3 regions of the Rhodovulum sp. P5 genome follow, and region 1 is predicted to be linked to each of the others. Evidence: riboswitches for the same ligand, from Rfam matches in the RefSeq annotation. Region 1 holds a riboswitch; each other region holds the start of a gene.

Region 1 (4,511 bases):
GGGCGAAGGCCGACCGCGGCGAGGTGCAGCAGGACGGCCAGGCCAAGAAAGACCGGCGCTTCCAGCCAGCGTGTCATGGCCGCGACGTCACCAGCGACACGTCGCGCAGCCCCAGCGCGGCGAGTTGCGGGAGCAGTGCCGCGACCCTCGCCCCGGGCACCGCGCGGTCTGCGCGCAGCAGCACCTTGGGCATCGGGCCATCGCGTTCGGCATCGCCCAGCGCGACGCGAAGGGCGGTCAGGGCGGCGTCTTCCCCCATCGCATCGCGAAAGGCGAGTTGTCCGTTCGCACCGAGGTGAAGGACAAGCGGGCCGTCGGCCGGATCGCCGGCAGCAGCCTCCGGCAGGGTCACCGGCAACGGGTCCGGCGGGGCAACACGCGCCGCCAGCATGAAAAAGACCAACAGCAGGAACACCACGTTGATCATCGGCAGGACCATCTCGCGGCGGGGCGGGCGCGGGGGGGCAGGGATCAGCATGGGCCTATTCCACAAGCACCAGGCGGCTGAACCCGGCGGCCTCCAGCCGTTCCATCACCGCGATGACCCGCTGCAGATCGGCCCCGTCGCGTGCCCGGAGGACGACCATGTCGGCGTCGGAGGACATCAGTGGCGCCAGCCGCCCCGCGATATTCGCCCCATCCACGGCCACGCCGTTCAGGGACAGCGCATCGGGGTGGATATCGACCAGCCGGGGTGGGCCGGCATAGGTGCCGCCCGTCCCGGCAAGGGTCAGCGGCACAACCATGTCCGAACCGAAGCGGGAGGCGAGCATGAAAAACACCAGCAGCAGGAACACCACGTCGATCATCGGCGTCAGATTGGGCCGGCGCGGGCGCGGGGGCGCCCCGAAGGAGAAACTCATGCCGCGGCGTCGGGCCGTCTGCCCGGCACGAGCGCGGCGCGCGGCCTTGCCCGCAGGAAGATCACCGTTGCGGCGTCTTCCATGTCATGGCGCAGCCGTTCGGCGATGCTTTCGAACCACACCAGCGCGACAGAGGCGACGATGGCCACGGCCATGCCCGCCGCGGTGGTCAGAAGCGCCTCCCATATGCCGCCGGCCAGTACCGCGGCATCGGCGCGGTTGCCCGTGGCCTCCAGCGCCTGAAACGCACCGATCATGCCCATCACGGTGCCCAGAAGCCCCAGCAGGGGGGCGACCGTGGCGATCAGTTCCAGCGACCGCAGACCGGTGCGCGCCTCGCTCAGCAGTGCGCGGGCCACGCGGCCGGTTTCGGCCTCGGCGGCCTCGATGCTCAGGCCGGGATCGCGCAGGGCCCGCATCGCGGCCCTGGCCATCCGCGCCCGAAGCGACCGGCGCCCCTCGACCAGCGCCAGCGCCGCGTCATGGTTCCCCTGTTGCCAGAGTGCGGCCGCCTGCGCCGTGCGCCGCCCGCCCGAAAACGCCCCCGATGACAGCAAGCGCCACGTCTTCCACAGGACCAGCGCGACAGTCACGACCGAAAGCGCGGCTATGGCCCAGATCGCGGGGCCGCCCTTGTCGAAGAGCGCCGCAAGATCGGCGAACGGTCTGCCAAGGGCTGCGGCGAAGGGAGAAGAGGGTATGTCCATGGCGTTGCGGCCTCCTGCCGGGGCGCCCCGCCCCGGGTTCGGGTTGCGATGCGATGGCAGGTCTCCTGACTTGCGGGTCCTCACAAGCGCCGGCCTTCCCGCGATCTGTCGCAGTGGCATGATCGGCGCTGCTCTCCGCTCACAGTTGCGGGGGCAGTTGCGGATTTGGCGCATCGTAGGGCGCCGCACCGCATTCCCTTTTTCCCGGCGGACAGGTCCGTATCGGGAAACCATCACCTTGCAGCTATCAAACCCGGGGCCTGTCTGTAAATCGGAAAAGGGCGGATGCGCCGCGCCGATGGGCAATCCGGCGGGGGCCGCGCGGGAAACGGCCGCCTTTGCCGGTTTGCCTTCGGGCGCAACTTCTGTATCCAAGGCGCGACTCGCCCGGGTCCGGTGTTTCACCGGGCGGCCGCCTTGCGCGCCAGTGGTCCGGACCATCGACAACCCAGAGCGTCAGCCGCCTCAGCGGGGCTGCGGCGCCCCACCAGCGGGGAGATCATGAAAGCACTTTACGCCTATCGCGACCAGTGGTTCGGCAATGTGCGCGGCGACATCCTTGCGGGGCTTGTCGTGGCGCTGGCCCTGATCCCCGAGGCCATCGCGTTCTCGATCATCGCGGGCGTGGACCCCAAGGTCGGGCTCTACGCCTCCTTCTCCATCGCGGTCATCGTGGCGATCACCGGCGGGCGGCCCGGCATGATCTCGGCCGCGACGGCGGCAACGGCCGTGCTGATGGTCACGCTGGTGAAGGAGCACGGTCTGCAATATCTGTTGGCCGCAACCGTGCTGGCAGGGCTGATCCAGATCGGGGCGGGGCTTGCGAAGCTGGGGCACCTGATGCGCTTCGTCTCGCGATCGGTCATCACCGGCTTCGTGAACGCGCTGGCGATCCTGATCTTCCTTGCGCAGGTGCCAGAGTTGATCGGGGTGACGTGGATCACCTATGTGATGGTCGCGGCGGGGCTTGCGATCATCTACCTGTTCCCGCTGCTGACGACGGCGGTGCCCTCGCCGCTTGTGACCATCATCGTGCTGACCATCGTCAGCATGGGGTTGGGCCTTGATGTGCGCACGGTCAGCGACATGGGCGCGCTGCCCGACACGCTGCCGGTGTTCCTGATCCCCGACATCCCGCTGACCCTGGAAACGCTGCAGATCATCCTGCCCTATTCCATCGGGGTCGCGGCGGTGGGGCTGCTGGAAAGCCTGATGACCCAGACGATCGTGGACGATCTGACCGACACGACCAGCGACCGGAACCAGGAATGCATCGGGCAGGGCATCGCCAACACCTGCACCGGGTTCATCGGCGGCATGGCGGGTTGCGCGATGATCGGCCAGTCGATGATCAACGTGAAATCCGGCGGGCGCGGGCGGCTCTCGACGTTCACCGCGGGCGCGATGCTGTTGTTCCTGATCGTGGTGCTGGGCGATCTGGTGGGCCAGATCCCGATGCCCGCGCTGGTGGCGATCATGATCATGGTTTCGATCGGGACGTTCTCTTGGTCCTCGATCCGGCAGTTGCGCGACCATCCCCGGTCGTCGTCCATCGTGATGCTGGCGACGGTGTTCTTCGTGGTCTACACCCATAACCTCGCCATCGGGGTGCTGGTGGGTGTGCTGCTTTCGGGCATCTTCTTCTCGGCCAAGATCGCGCAGCTTTTCCGCGTGACGTCGGAGATTTCGCCGGACGGGCGCGAACGCACCTATGTCGTCGAGGGCCAGCTTTTCTTCGCCTCGACCGAAGAGTTCATGAAGGCCTTCGACTTCAAGGAGGCGCTGGAGCGCGTGACCATCGATGTCAGCCGCGCCCATATCTGGGACGTCTCGTCCGTTGCAGCGCTTGACATGGCGGTGTTGAAGTTCCGGCGCGAGGGCGCCGAGGTCGAGATCAGGGGCATGAACGAGGCATCCGAGACCATCGTCGACAAGCTGGGCGTGCATGACAAGCCCGGCGCGATGGAAGACCTGCTGGGGCACTGAGGGGGTAAGGGAAATGTCCGGTATTCTGATGGCGCTGGTCGACGGCTCGGCCTATTCCGAAAGCGTGTGCCGCCATGTGGCGTGGATCGCGAAACGCACCGGGGCGCAGGTGAAACTCTACCACGTGCTCGACCCGCGCCGGGCGCAGGGGCAGCGGGACCTGTCAGGCTCGATCCGGCTGGGGGCGCGGTCCAACCTGATGAAGCAGTTGTCCGACCTGGACGAGCAGCACGCGAAACTGTCTCAGGCGCAGGGCCGCGCGATCCTGGAAGATGCCAAGGCCCTGATCGAGGGCGAGGGGGTGGCCGATGTCATCACCCGGCTGCGCCATGACGACATCGTCAACACGGTGGAGCAGAAGGAAGACGTGGCCGACATGATCGTGATCGGCAAACGGGGGGAGGCCGCGGGGCTGGAAAGCCCGCATCTTGGGTCGAACTTCGAGCGGATCGTGCGCGCCAGCCACAAGCCCGTCTTCGTGGCAAACCGGGCGTTCGCACCCATCAAGCGGGTGCTGATCGCCTATGATGGCGGCGTGTCCGCGATGAAGGCGGTCGACTACGTGGCGCGCGACCCGCTGTTTTCGGGGCTGGAGGTCGTGGTGGCCACGGTGGGCCATGAATCGGCGGACCTGCGCAAGGCGCTGGACAATGCGCGCGCGACCTTGAACGCAGGTGGGCACGAGGCCGAGGTTCGCACCCTGAAGGGCGCCCCCGACAAGGCGCTGGCAGAGCTGGTCGAGACCGGCGGGATCGATCTGCTGGTGATGGGCGCCTATGGTCATTCCCGCATCCGGACCATGGTCATCGGCTCGACGACGACGGAGATGATCCGCTCCTGCAAGGTGCCGGTCGTCCTGATGCGGTAGGCGTGCACCGCGCATTCTTGCCGCCTTTGATCGAGAACCGGGCGAAGGAAGCTGGCCGAAGGCCGCCGCGCCTTCGCCCGTCGATCG
Region 2 (4,511 bases), 210 kb from region 1:
AGACCGAAACCACCGCCAAGGCGATGTGCCGCCTGCGCCCTGTCGCCACCGGGTCCCGCCGGGATGGGTCGCCCCCGCCCGACTGATCGGCTTGACACCACTGCGCGGTCGGCCCATGTGCCCCGGCGGAAAAGGATACGCGCGATGACACTCGACCTGCCGCCCGACGACGACGCCCCGCCCCTGCCCGATCTCGACGTGCCGATGCTGACACCGCCCCCGGCACGCCGGGGCCGGTCGCTGATGATCCAGGGCACAAGTTCCGACGTGGGCAAGAGCCTGCTGGTCGCGGGCCTGTGCCGGGCCTATGCAAGGCGGGGCCTGAAGGTCGCGCCATTCAAGGCGCAGAACATGTCGAACAACGCCGCGGTGACGGTGGACAGTGACCTGCCCCCGGGCCCCGATGGCGACAGCCCGCGGGGGGAGATCGGGCGCGCGCAGGCGTTGCAGGCGCGGGCCGCGGGGTTGGCACCGTCCATCCACATGAACCCGGTGCTGCTGAAACCGCAGGCGATGGTCGGCTCTCAGGTCGTGCTGCGGGGGCGGGCCCTGGGCAACTGGCCCGCGCGGCACTATCACAACCTCAAGCCCATGCTTCTGCCCGCGGTGATCGACAGCTACGCCCGTGTCGCCGCCGACGCCGACCTGGTGCTGGTGGAGGGCGCGGGTGCCGGGACGGAGACATGGCTGCGCCATTGCGACATCACCAATATGCGGCTGGCCGAAGAGGCCGATCTGCCGGTCGTGCTGCTGACCGACAATGACCGCGGCGGGGCGATGGCCGCGGTGGTGGGAAGCTGGCTGCTCCACACAGAAGACGAACGGGCACGGATCAAGGGCTATATCGTCAACAAGTTCCGCGGCTATTTCTCGCTTTACGAACCCGCCTGCGCGACGATGACCGAAACGACCGGCTGGCCGCTGCTGGGCGTCGCGCGCTGGTTCGATGCAGCCACCCACCTGCCCGCCGAGGACGCGCTGGCGCTCGAACGCCCGCAAACCGCCACCGGTCAGGGGCTGGTGATCGCGGTGCCGCAGATCGCGCGGATGGCGAATTTCGACGATCTCGACCCGCTGTCATCCGAACCCGGGGTCGACCTGCGCTGGGTCCGGCCCGGTCAGCCGATCCCGGCGGAGACGGATGTCGTGCTGCTACCGGGATCGAAGACCACGCGGCCCGCGCTAGACTCGCTCCGCGAACAGGGATGGGACATCGACATCCTTGCCCATATCCGCCGCGGCGGCCGGGTCGTCGGCATCTGCGCGGGCTTCCAGATGCTGGGGCATGTCGTGCGCGACCCCGAGGGGATCGAGGGAGAGCCGGGCGAAACCCCCGGCCTTGGCCTGCTGGATATCAAGACGACCATCGGCGGGGACAAGCGATTGGTGGAGGTAGACGCCGAGGACACGCTCAGCGGCGCCCGCGTCACGGGGTACGAGATGCATATGGGCCGCACCGACGGGCCGGGGCTGACCCGCCCGTGGCTGCGGTTGAACGGGGCGGCCGAAGGCGCGGTGTCGGACAACGGCCGGGTTATGGGCGGCTATGTGCACGGGATATTCGGAGCCGATGCTTTCCGCCGCCATTGGCTGAAACAGATGGGCGGTGCGGCCTCGGGGCTGGACTACGAGACACAAGTGGACGACGCGCTGGACGCACTGGCCGACCAGTTGGAAACCGATCTGGATCTCGACGCGCTGCTGGCGCTGGCCCGATGACCGCCCGGCGGCTGATGGTGCTGGGCACCGGGTCGGATGTGGGCAAGAGCCTGCTGGTCGCCGGTCTGGCCCGGGCCTATGCCCGCCGCGGCATGCGCGTCGCGCCGTTCAAGGCGCAGAACATGTCGAACAACGCCGCCGTCACCGCCGATGGCGGAGAGATCGGGCGCGCGCAGGCGCTGCAGGCGCGCGCCGCGGGCGTGCCGCTTTCGGTGCATATGAACCCGGTGCTGCTGAAACCTGAAACGGATGTCGATGCGCAGGTGGTCGTGCAGGGGCGCGTGCAGGGGCGCTATTCAGCCGCCGCCTATCAGGCGTTGAAACCGTCCTTGCGCGCGCAGGTGTGCCACAGCCTCGACCGTCTGTCGGCCACCCATGACCTGGTGCTGATCGAAGGCGCGGGCAGCGGAGCGGAGCGGTATCTGCGCCCGCAGGACATCTCCAACATGGGGCTGGCGGAGGCAGCGGACTTGCCTTGCATTCTGGTGGGCGACGACTCTCGCGGCGGCGTCACCGCGGCGGCGATCGGCCATCACCGGCTGTGGACCGATGCCGAGCGCGCACGAGTGGCCGGCGTCATCGTCAACAAGTTCCGCGGCGACCCGAGCGTCTTCGCTCCCGCGGCCGACGATATCCGGGCCGAAACCGGCTGGCCCGTTCTGGGGCTCGTCCGCTGGTCGGACGCCGCGCGCCGCTTGCCGGAGGAGGATTCGCTGGGCCTTGGCCGCACCATGGGCGAACCGGGCGCCTGCGTCATCGCCGTGCCCGAACTGCCGCGGATCGCCAATTTCGACGATCTCGACCCGCTGGCGGCGGAACCGGGCGTGTCGGTACAGTGGGTCCGACCGGGCCAGCCGATCCCGGCGGAGGCGCGGGTTGTCCTCCTGCTCGGCTCCAAGACCACGCGGGCCGCGCTTGGGGCCGTGCAGGCCGAAGGGTGGGATATCGACATTCGCGCCCATCTGCGGCGCGGCGGTCGCGTGGTGGGCCTGTGTGCGGGGTTCCAGATGCTGGGGCACCGGGTCTGCGACCCGGACGGGATCGAGGGACCGGCCGGGGACACGCCGGGGCTGGGCCTGCTCGACCTCGAAACCGAGATCACGGACGACAAGCGGCTGGTGGAGGTCGATGCCGATGACAGCCTCAGCGGCACACGGATCACCGGCTATGAGATGCATATGGGCCGCAGCCGGGGCCCTGCCCTTGCCCGCCCGTGGCTGCGGCCGGGCGGGACGCCCGAAGGCGCGATCTCGGACGATGGCGCGGTCATGGGCAGCTATGTGCACGGGCTCTTTGCGTCGGACAGCTTCCGGCGGCACTGGCTGTCCGGGATCGGGGTTGAGGCGGCGCAGGCAAGCCACGCTGCGCGGCTGACCCGGGCGCTTGACGCCTTTGCCGACGAGATCGAGGCCGATCTGCACCTCGACGCCCTGCTTGCAATAGCACGATAGGCACGCAGCGCGCGCGCGCCGCGTTACCCTTCGGATCGACCTTTCGGCCCCTGCCGCAAAGTCCGACCAAACCGGGAGACGCCCCGGATCGGGGACCGGGGCGCGAAGAACCAAGCGGCGGGGCTCAATCCTCCTGCCCGTCGTCTTCCTTGCCCGGGGGCCGCGGACGGCGGGTGGGCGGCTCGGTCTGCGGCTTGCCGTTCCAGACCTGCGGATATTCCAGCCAGCGCTGGATGAAGTTCCACGATTGCAGGATGCCGTCATGGGGCAGCGTGCAGGCCGAACAGTCCTTCCGCGTCAGCCCGTTGGCGTCGGTATACACCTCGTAAGGGCCGGGGCATTCATAGGCGATCAGCGGGCAATAGCAGAACAGGCAGTTGAACTCCCGCTTCACGCCCTGATGGCAGGGCATGAACGGGCAGTTGGTATTGGTGAACCCCTTGAAGGCGTCGCTGGCCGTCAGGTCCTTGGGTTGCATCTTGCGGGTCCTCGCGGTCTTGGCCCCGACATGGGGCGGGTCAGTGGGCGCAAGACAGACGGCAGGGGCGCGTGCCCGGGGCCCGCATACCGCCTTGCCGCCGGGCCCGCCGCCCGGGGTTGGGTCGTCGTCGATCCGGCAGGTTTCCTGGCTTCGCGGGTCTCGGCCTGTTTGCCCGCCTTCCCGGACGGAACCGGTGGCATCTGGGCAAAGGCTCGCCGCTTACAGTTGCGGGGGCAGCGCCGGTATTGCACCGGCTTCCCTTTTCACTTCCGTCGGAAGCACCGGACCGCTGCGCCAGAGATCGCATCGTGATGCGGTCTGTCAAGGGCGGGCCGTTGCATCGGACGGGGGAGAATGCCATTCCCACGGCACGATCCACAGTTGGAAACCCGATGCGCCCCCTGCCTGTCCGTCCGTTCCCCATCCGCCAGCCCCGCCGCGCCACCGTCGCCGGCCATTTCGGCGAACTGCTGCAGGGGCGTCTGGGGGCAGAGGGGCCGGTGGCCCTGATCACGCTGCCCTGCCCGGCCCTGAGCGTCCGCGCGACATGGCACCCCGGGACGGGGTTCGGCATGTGGCAAGGGGCGGCGCGGGTGCTGAGCCGGGGCCAGATGGCAGAGCTGTTCGCGCTGACGGGGCGGCGCTCGACCTCCGGCCGTTGGCGCATTGCGGCCCGGATGCCGCCGGGGGGCGGGGCGGGCGCATCCACCGCCGCGCTGCTGGCGGCGTTGCGATGCCTGGACGACGCCCCCCGCCCGCCGGCGTCCGAAGCCGCCATTTGCCATGCGGTGGAAGGCGCCAGCGATCCGCTGATGCATGACACAGCCGAGCGTCTTCTCTGGGCACCGCGGCAGGCCCGC
Region 3 (4,511 bases), on a different replicon from region 1:
TCAACGGATCAGGCGCATTGCGCCCGGTCAGTACCACATGGGTCAGGGGCGGCTTCTCGGCCGTGAGAAAGGTCAGCACATCCGCCACATCGAGATAGCCATAGCGAAGCGCGATGTTGATTTCATCCAGCAGGACCATGCGGATCGCCGGGTCGCGGATCAGGTCCCGCGCCTTGCGCCAGCCGTTTTCCGCCGCGGCGATGTCGCGGGCCTTGTCCTGCGTTTCCCAGGTAAAGCCCTCGCCCATGGCGTGGAACTGGCACAGATCGCCGAAATTTTCCGTCAGCAGACGCCGCTCGCCGGTATCCCATTTGCCTTTCACGAACTGGACCACGGCACAGGGCATGCCATGGGCAATTGACCGCAGGATCATCCCGAAACCGGCAGACGATTTACCCTTCCCGGCCCCGGTATGGACAAGGATCAACCCCTTCTCGGCAATCTTGTCCTCAAGCGCGCGGTCCTTCGCCGCCTTGCGCTTGGCCATCTTGGCGGCGTGGCGGGCGGTTTCGTCCGTAGTCGGCGTCTCTGGCATGATCGCTCCCTTGTTTTTGGCGGCGCTCACCATACGGCGCGCGATTGCCGCGTCAAACGCACGCCATAAGGGAGCGGCAAGCCCGATGCGCGCTTTTGACGATTGACAGACGCCCGGTCGGTCTGGGATGACGAGCGTGTGATCGGTGTTCCAACCCCACTTGGGGGCGGAACTGAAAAGGGAACGCGGTGCGCCCGATTGGGCAAATCCGCGGCTGCCCCCGCAACTGTAAGCGGCGAGCAAGGCTGATGATGCCACTGGGGCCGACGCCCCGGGAAGGCCAGCCAAGCCCAGACCCGCGAGCCAGGAGACCTGCCGTTCGCCCGCGCCCCAGTTGCGCGGCTTCCACCGGACGCCGGGGTGCGCGTCTGGCCCGGATCGGCCGGTCTGGCCTGTTCGTGCCTCTCCCCGTTCGTCCTTTCCGACCGTGGCCCACGGGCCGCCACTGCTGAAAGGAACCGACAGATGATCTTTCACGGCAACATGCTGAGTGCCGCGCTGGCGCTGACGCTCGCGCCCGTCGCGGGCAATGCCCATTTCCAGTTGAGCTATACCGAACAGACGATGATCGAGCGTCCCGGCGATGTCCCGGTCAAGCTGATCTTCTGGCACCCGTTCGAGAACGGCCATGTCATGGATATGGGCGAACCGCTGGAATTCTACATGGTTCACCGGGGTGAAAAGACCGACCTGAAAGACAGCCTGACCCGGACGGTGTTCAAGGGCATGGGGAATGAGGGGGTGGCCTGGGACGCGATGGTGCCGGTAAAACGTTCCGGCGACTATGTTCTGGTGACGGTCCCCGCCCCCTATTACGAAGGGTCGGAGGATATCTATATCCAGCAGATCACCAAGGCCTATCTGAACCGAAACCAGATGCCCACCGACTGGTCCGACCCGCAGGGTCTGAAGACCGAGATCGTGCCCAAGGTGAAGCCCTATAACGTCATGGTCGGTTCCACCTTTACGGGCCGCGTGCTGTCGGACGGCCAGCCCGTTGCTGGCGCCGAGATCGAGATCGAATACATGGCCGCCGAACCCGACATGGCGACGAACAGCCCGAAGCCGCCAAAGGCCGGGCCGATGCCCGGCGGCGCGGTGATCGCGATTTCCGATGACAACGGCTATTTCACCTTCGGCGTTCCCAAGGCGGGCTATTGGGGGTTTGCCGCGCTCGGCGTGGGACCCGACACCGAATACGACGGCAAGGAGCTTTCCCAGGACGCGGTGATCTGGATCCGCGCCTACGACGTCGAATAGGACGCGCGCACATGCATATCGTGGATGGGGCGCTCGCCAATGAGGTCGTGATCGGCGGGGCCGTCCTGGCTGCCGGCGGCATCGCGCTTGGGCTGCGGCAGTTGCCGCTGGAACGGATTCCGGCGGCGGGGATCTTGTCCGCCAGCTTTTTCGTGGCCTCGCTGATCCATGTGCCGATCGGCCCGTCCTCGGTGCATCTGATCCTGAACGGTCTGGCCGGGATTGTTCTTGGCTGGGCCGCCTTTCCCGCGCTCTTCGTGGGGCTGCTCTTGCAGGCCGTGTTCTTCGGCTTTGGCGGGCTGACGGTTCTGGGGGTGAACACGTTCAACATCGCGATGCCCGCGGTGATCGTTCATGTCCTGTGTCGCCGGGGCATCCTGCGGTGCGGGCCTGCCACCGCTGCGCTTTGGGCCGGGATCGGGGGGGCTTTGGCGATTGCGCTGACCACCGGCTGCGTGGCGCTGGCGCTGATGCTCTCGGGCGATGCGTTCATTCCGGCGACCAAGCTCGTGTTCCTCGCCCATCTCCCCGTGATGGGGATCGAGGGGCTTTTGACCGCGGCGGCGGTGTCGCTTGCCGTGCGGGTCAAACCCGAACTTTTCACCACGCTGAAAGGGGCCCCCGCATGATCCGCGCCGCTTTTCTGGGGCTCTCGCTCATCCTGGCTCCGCTTCCTGCGCTGGCCCACAAGGTCGTGGCCTCCGTCTTCCCGTCGGGTCAGGTGATCGAGGGCGAGGTCGGTTTCTCCAATGGCGACATGGCCGTTGACACGGTTGTGGAGGTGATCGGCGAGGATGGCACCAAGCTGGGCGAGGTCGTCACCGACGGCGACGGGTTCTTCACCTGGCGACCCACCGGGCCGGGGCCGCTGCTGTTCCGGGCCGATCTGGGGGCGGGTCATGTGGCCGAAGTCGTGATGCCGGCCGAGGAGGTGGCGCAGGTGTTGGGACAGGCCTTGGCAGCGGTCACCAATCCCGGCCCGCCAGCGGGGGCAAGCCTGGTCGACGACAGCATCGCGCCGACGGCCGAGGCGCCCGGCACGACCGCAGCCCCCCAGTCCGGTCTCAGCGATACCGACAAAGCCGCCATCGCCGCCATCGTTCGGGATGAGATGCGCCCGCTCCGCCGCGAGATCGCCGCCTATAAGGAGCATCACGATCTGCAGACCATCCTTGGCGGGATCGGGTATATCTTCGGCCTGTTCGGTTTGGGGTTCTACCTTGCCGCGCAGCGCCGGATCGCGGGCAAAGGCTGATGGGCCATATCCTGGCATCCGAGCGCAAAACGCTTCCCGGCGGCAGACGGGGCGATCCGGGCGGTGTGCTGTCCGGCATCGACCCGCGGGCGCGGATCCTTGGGGCCTGTGCCTTTGCCGTCATAACCGTCGGCTGCGGCTGGCTGCCCGTTCTGCTGGCGGCCTGTGCGATGGCCGGCGCACTGATGATGCTGTCACGCCTGCCCGTGCGGCCCACCCTTCGGCGGATGGCGGCAATGGACGGGGTCATCCTGTTCGTCCTCGTGATGCTTCCCTTCACCGTGCCAGGGGATCCGATCCTGACGCTATGGGGGCTGTCTGCCAGTTGGCAGGGCCTGACCCTGGCGGTCGAGATCCTGCTGACCGCCAATGCCGTGGTTCTGGCGCTGATGGCACTGGTCGGCACGATGGAGCCTGTGACGCTGGGCCATGCCCTCCACCGTCTGCGCGCGCCCAAGGCGCTGGTGCATCTGCTGCTCTTCACCATCCGCTATATCGAGGTGCTGCGCGCGGAATATCTGCGCCTGCGGCAGGCGATGCAGGTGCGTGGGTTTCGCCCGCGCACAGACCGGCACAGCTATCGCAGCATGGGCTATCTGGTGGGCATGATGCTGGTGCGCGCACTGGAACGCGCTGAACGGGTCTTGGGCGCGATGAAATGCCGGGGGTTTTCGGGGCGGATCCCGCTGTTGGACGGCCTTGCCTTTGGCCCCCGCGATGCCGTCTTCGCCGCGGTGCTGGGCGCGGCCTTGATCGCGCTGACAGTGGCCGAGATCACCCATGCCGCTGTTTGATCTGACCGATATCCATGTTGCCTATCCCGGCCAGCCGCCGGTGCTGCGGGGGGCGAACCTGACACTTGCCCCCGGCGAAAAGCTGGCCATCGCCGGCCCCAACGGCGCGGGCAAATCCACGCTGCTGCACCTCATGGTCGGGCTGATCCGGCCTGCGGCCGGCCAGATCACCGCCTTTGGACGAATCTGCCGGGCGGAGGCCGATTTCCGCCCCGTCCGCCGCCGGGCGGGCCTCGTCTTTCAGGATCCCGATGATCAGCTTTTCTGCCCCACCGTGGCCGAGGATGTCGCCTTTGGCCCGTTGAACCTTGGCCACAGCCGGGCCGAGGCCGAGGCGATTGTGGATGCGGTGCTTGGCCAACTGCACCTGGCCCATCTGCGCAACCGGATCACCCACCGCCTGTCGGGGGCGAAAAACGGCTGGTAACGCTGGCCACGGTTCTGGCGATGAACCCCGAGGTGCTGCTGCTGGACGAACCGACCAATGCGCTGGACGAGGAAAACGAGGCCCGGCTGATCGCGATCCTGCAAAACCTGCCGCAGGCGATGATCCTGGTCAGCCATGATTCCAGTGTTCGCAACCGGATTGCCACCCGCACCCTGCGGCTGACAGCCGGCCGGCTGGAACCCGGGGAAGATCCACAAACACAACCAAGACAAACGGGAA

The links. A riboswitch is a leader RNA that binds a small molecule or an ion and turns the genes downstream of it on or off. The one in region 1 is predicted to bind cobalamin.
Region 2: another riboswitch for cobalamin. It lies ahead of RGUI_RS06600 (cysteine-rich small domain-containing protein); the one in region 1 lies ahead of RGUI_RS07655 (MotA/TolQ/ExbB proton channel family protein).
Region 3: another riboswitch for cobalamin. It lies ahead of RGUI_RS19730 (DUF4198 domain-containing protein); the one in region 1 lies ahead of RGUI_RS07655 (MotA/TolQ/ExbB proton channel family protein).

Annotation. Positions count from the first base shown of each region.
Region 1 covers NZ_CP015039.1:1,560,441-1,564,951, reverse strand. Annotated here, with positions in the region: gene RGUI_RS07665 (biopolymer transporter ExbD) at 74-478, opposite strand; gene RGUI_RS07660 (biopolymer transporter ExbD) at 483-863, opposite strand; gene RGUI_RS07655 (MotA/TolQ/ExbB proton channel family protein) at 860-1,570, opposite strand; cobalamin riboswitch at 1,608-1,820, opposite strand; gene RGUI_RS07650 (SulP family inorganic anion transporter) at 2,072-3,556, shown strand; gene RGUI_RS07645 (universal stress protein) at 3,570-4,424, shown strand.
Region 2 covers NZ_CP015039.1:1,346,536-1,351,046, forward strand. Annotated here, with positions in the region: gene RGUI_RS06590 (cobyric acid synthase) at 205-1,719, shown strand; gene RGUI_RS06595 (cobyric acid synthase) at 1,716-3,170, shown strand; gene RGUI_RS06600 (cysteine-rich small domain-containing protein) at 3,295-3,648, opposite strand; cobalamin riboswitch at 3,768-3,952, opposite strand; gene RGUI_RS06605 (hypothetical protein) at 4,044-4,511, shown strand, end outside.
Region 3 covers NZ_CP015040.1:8,896-13,406, forward strand. Annotated here, with positions in the region: gene cobO (cob(I)yrinic acid a,c-diamide adenosyltransferase) at 1-535, opposite strand, end outside; cobalamin riboswitch at 662-870, shown strand; gene RGUI_RS19730 (DUF4198 domain-containing protein) at 1,001-1,795, shown strand; gene cbiM (cobalt transporter CbiM) at 1,807-2,424, shown strand; gene RGUI_RS19740 (cobalt ABC transporter permease) at 2,421-3,050, shown strand; gene cbiQ (cobalt ECF transporter T component CbiQ) at 3,050-3,844, shown strand; partial or broken gene RGUI_RS19750 (energy-coupling factor ABC transporter ATP-binding protein) at 3,831-4,511, shown strand, end outside.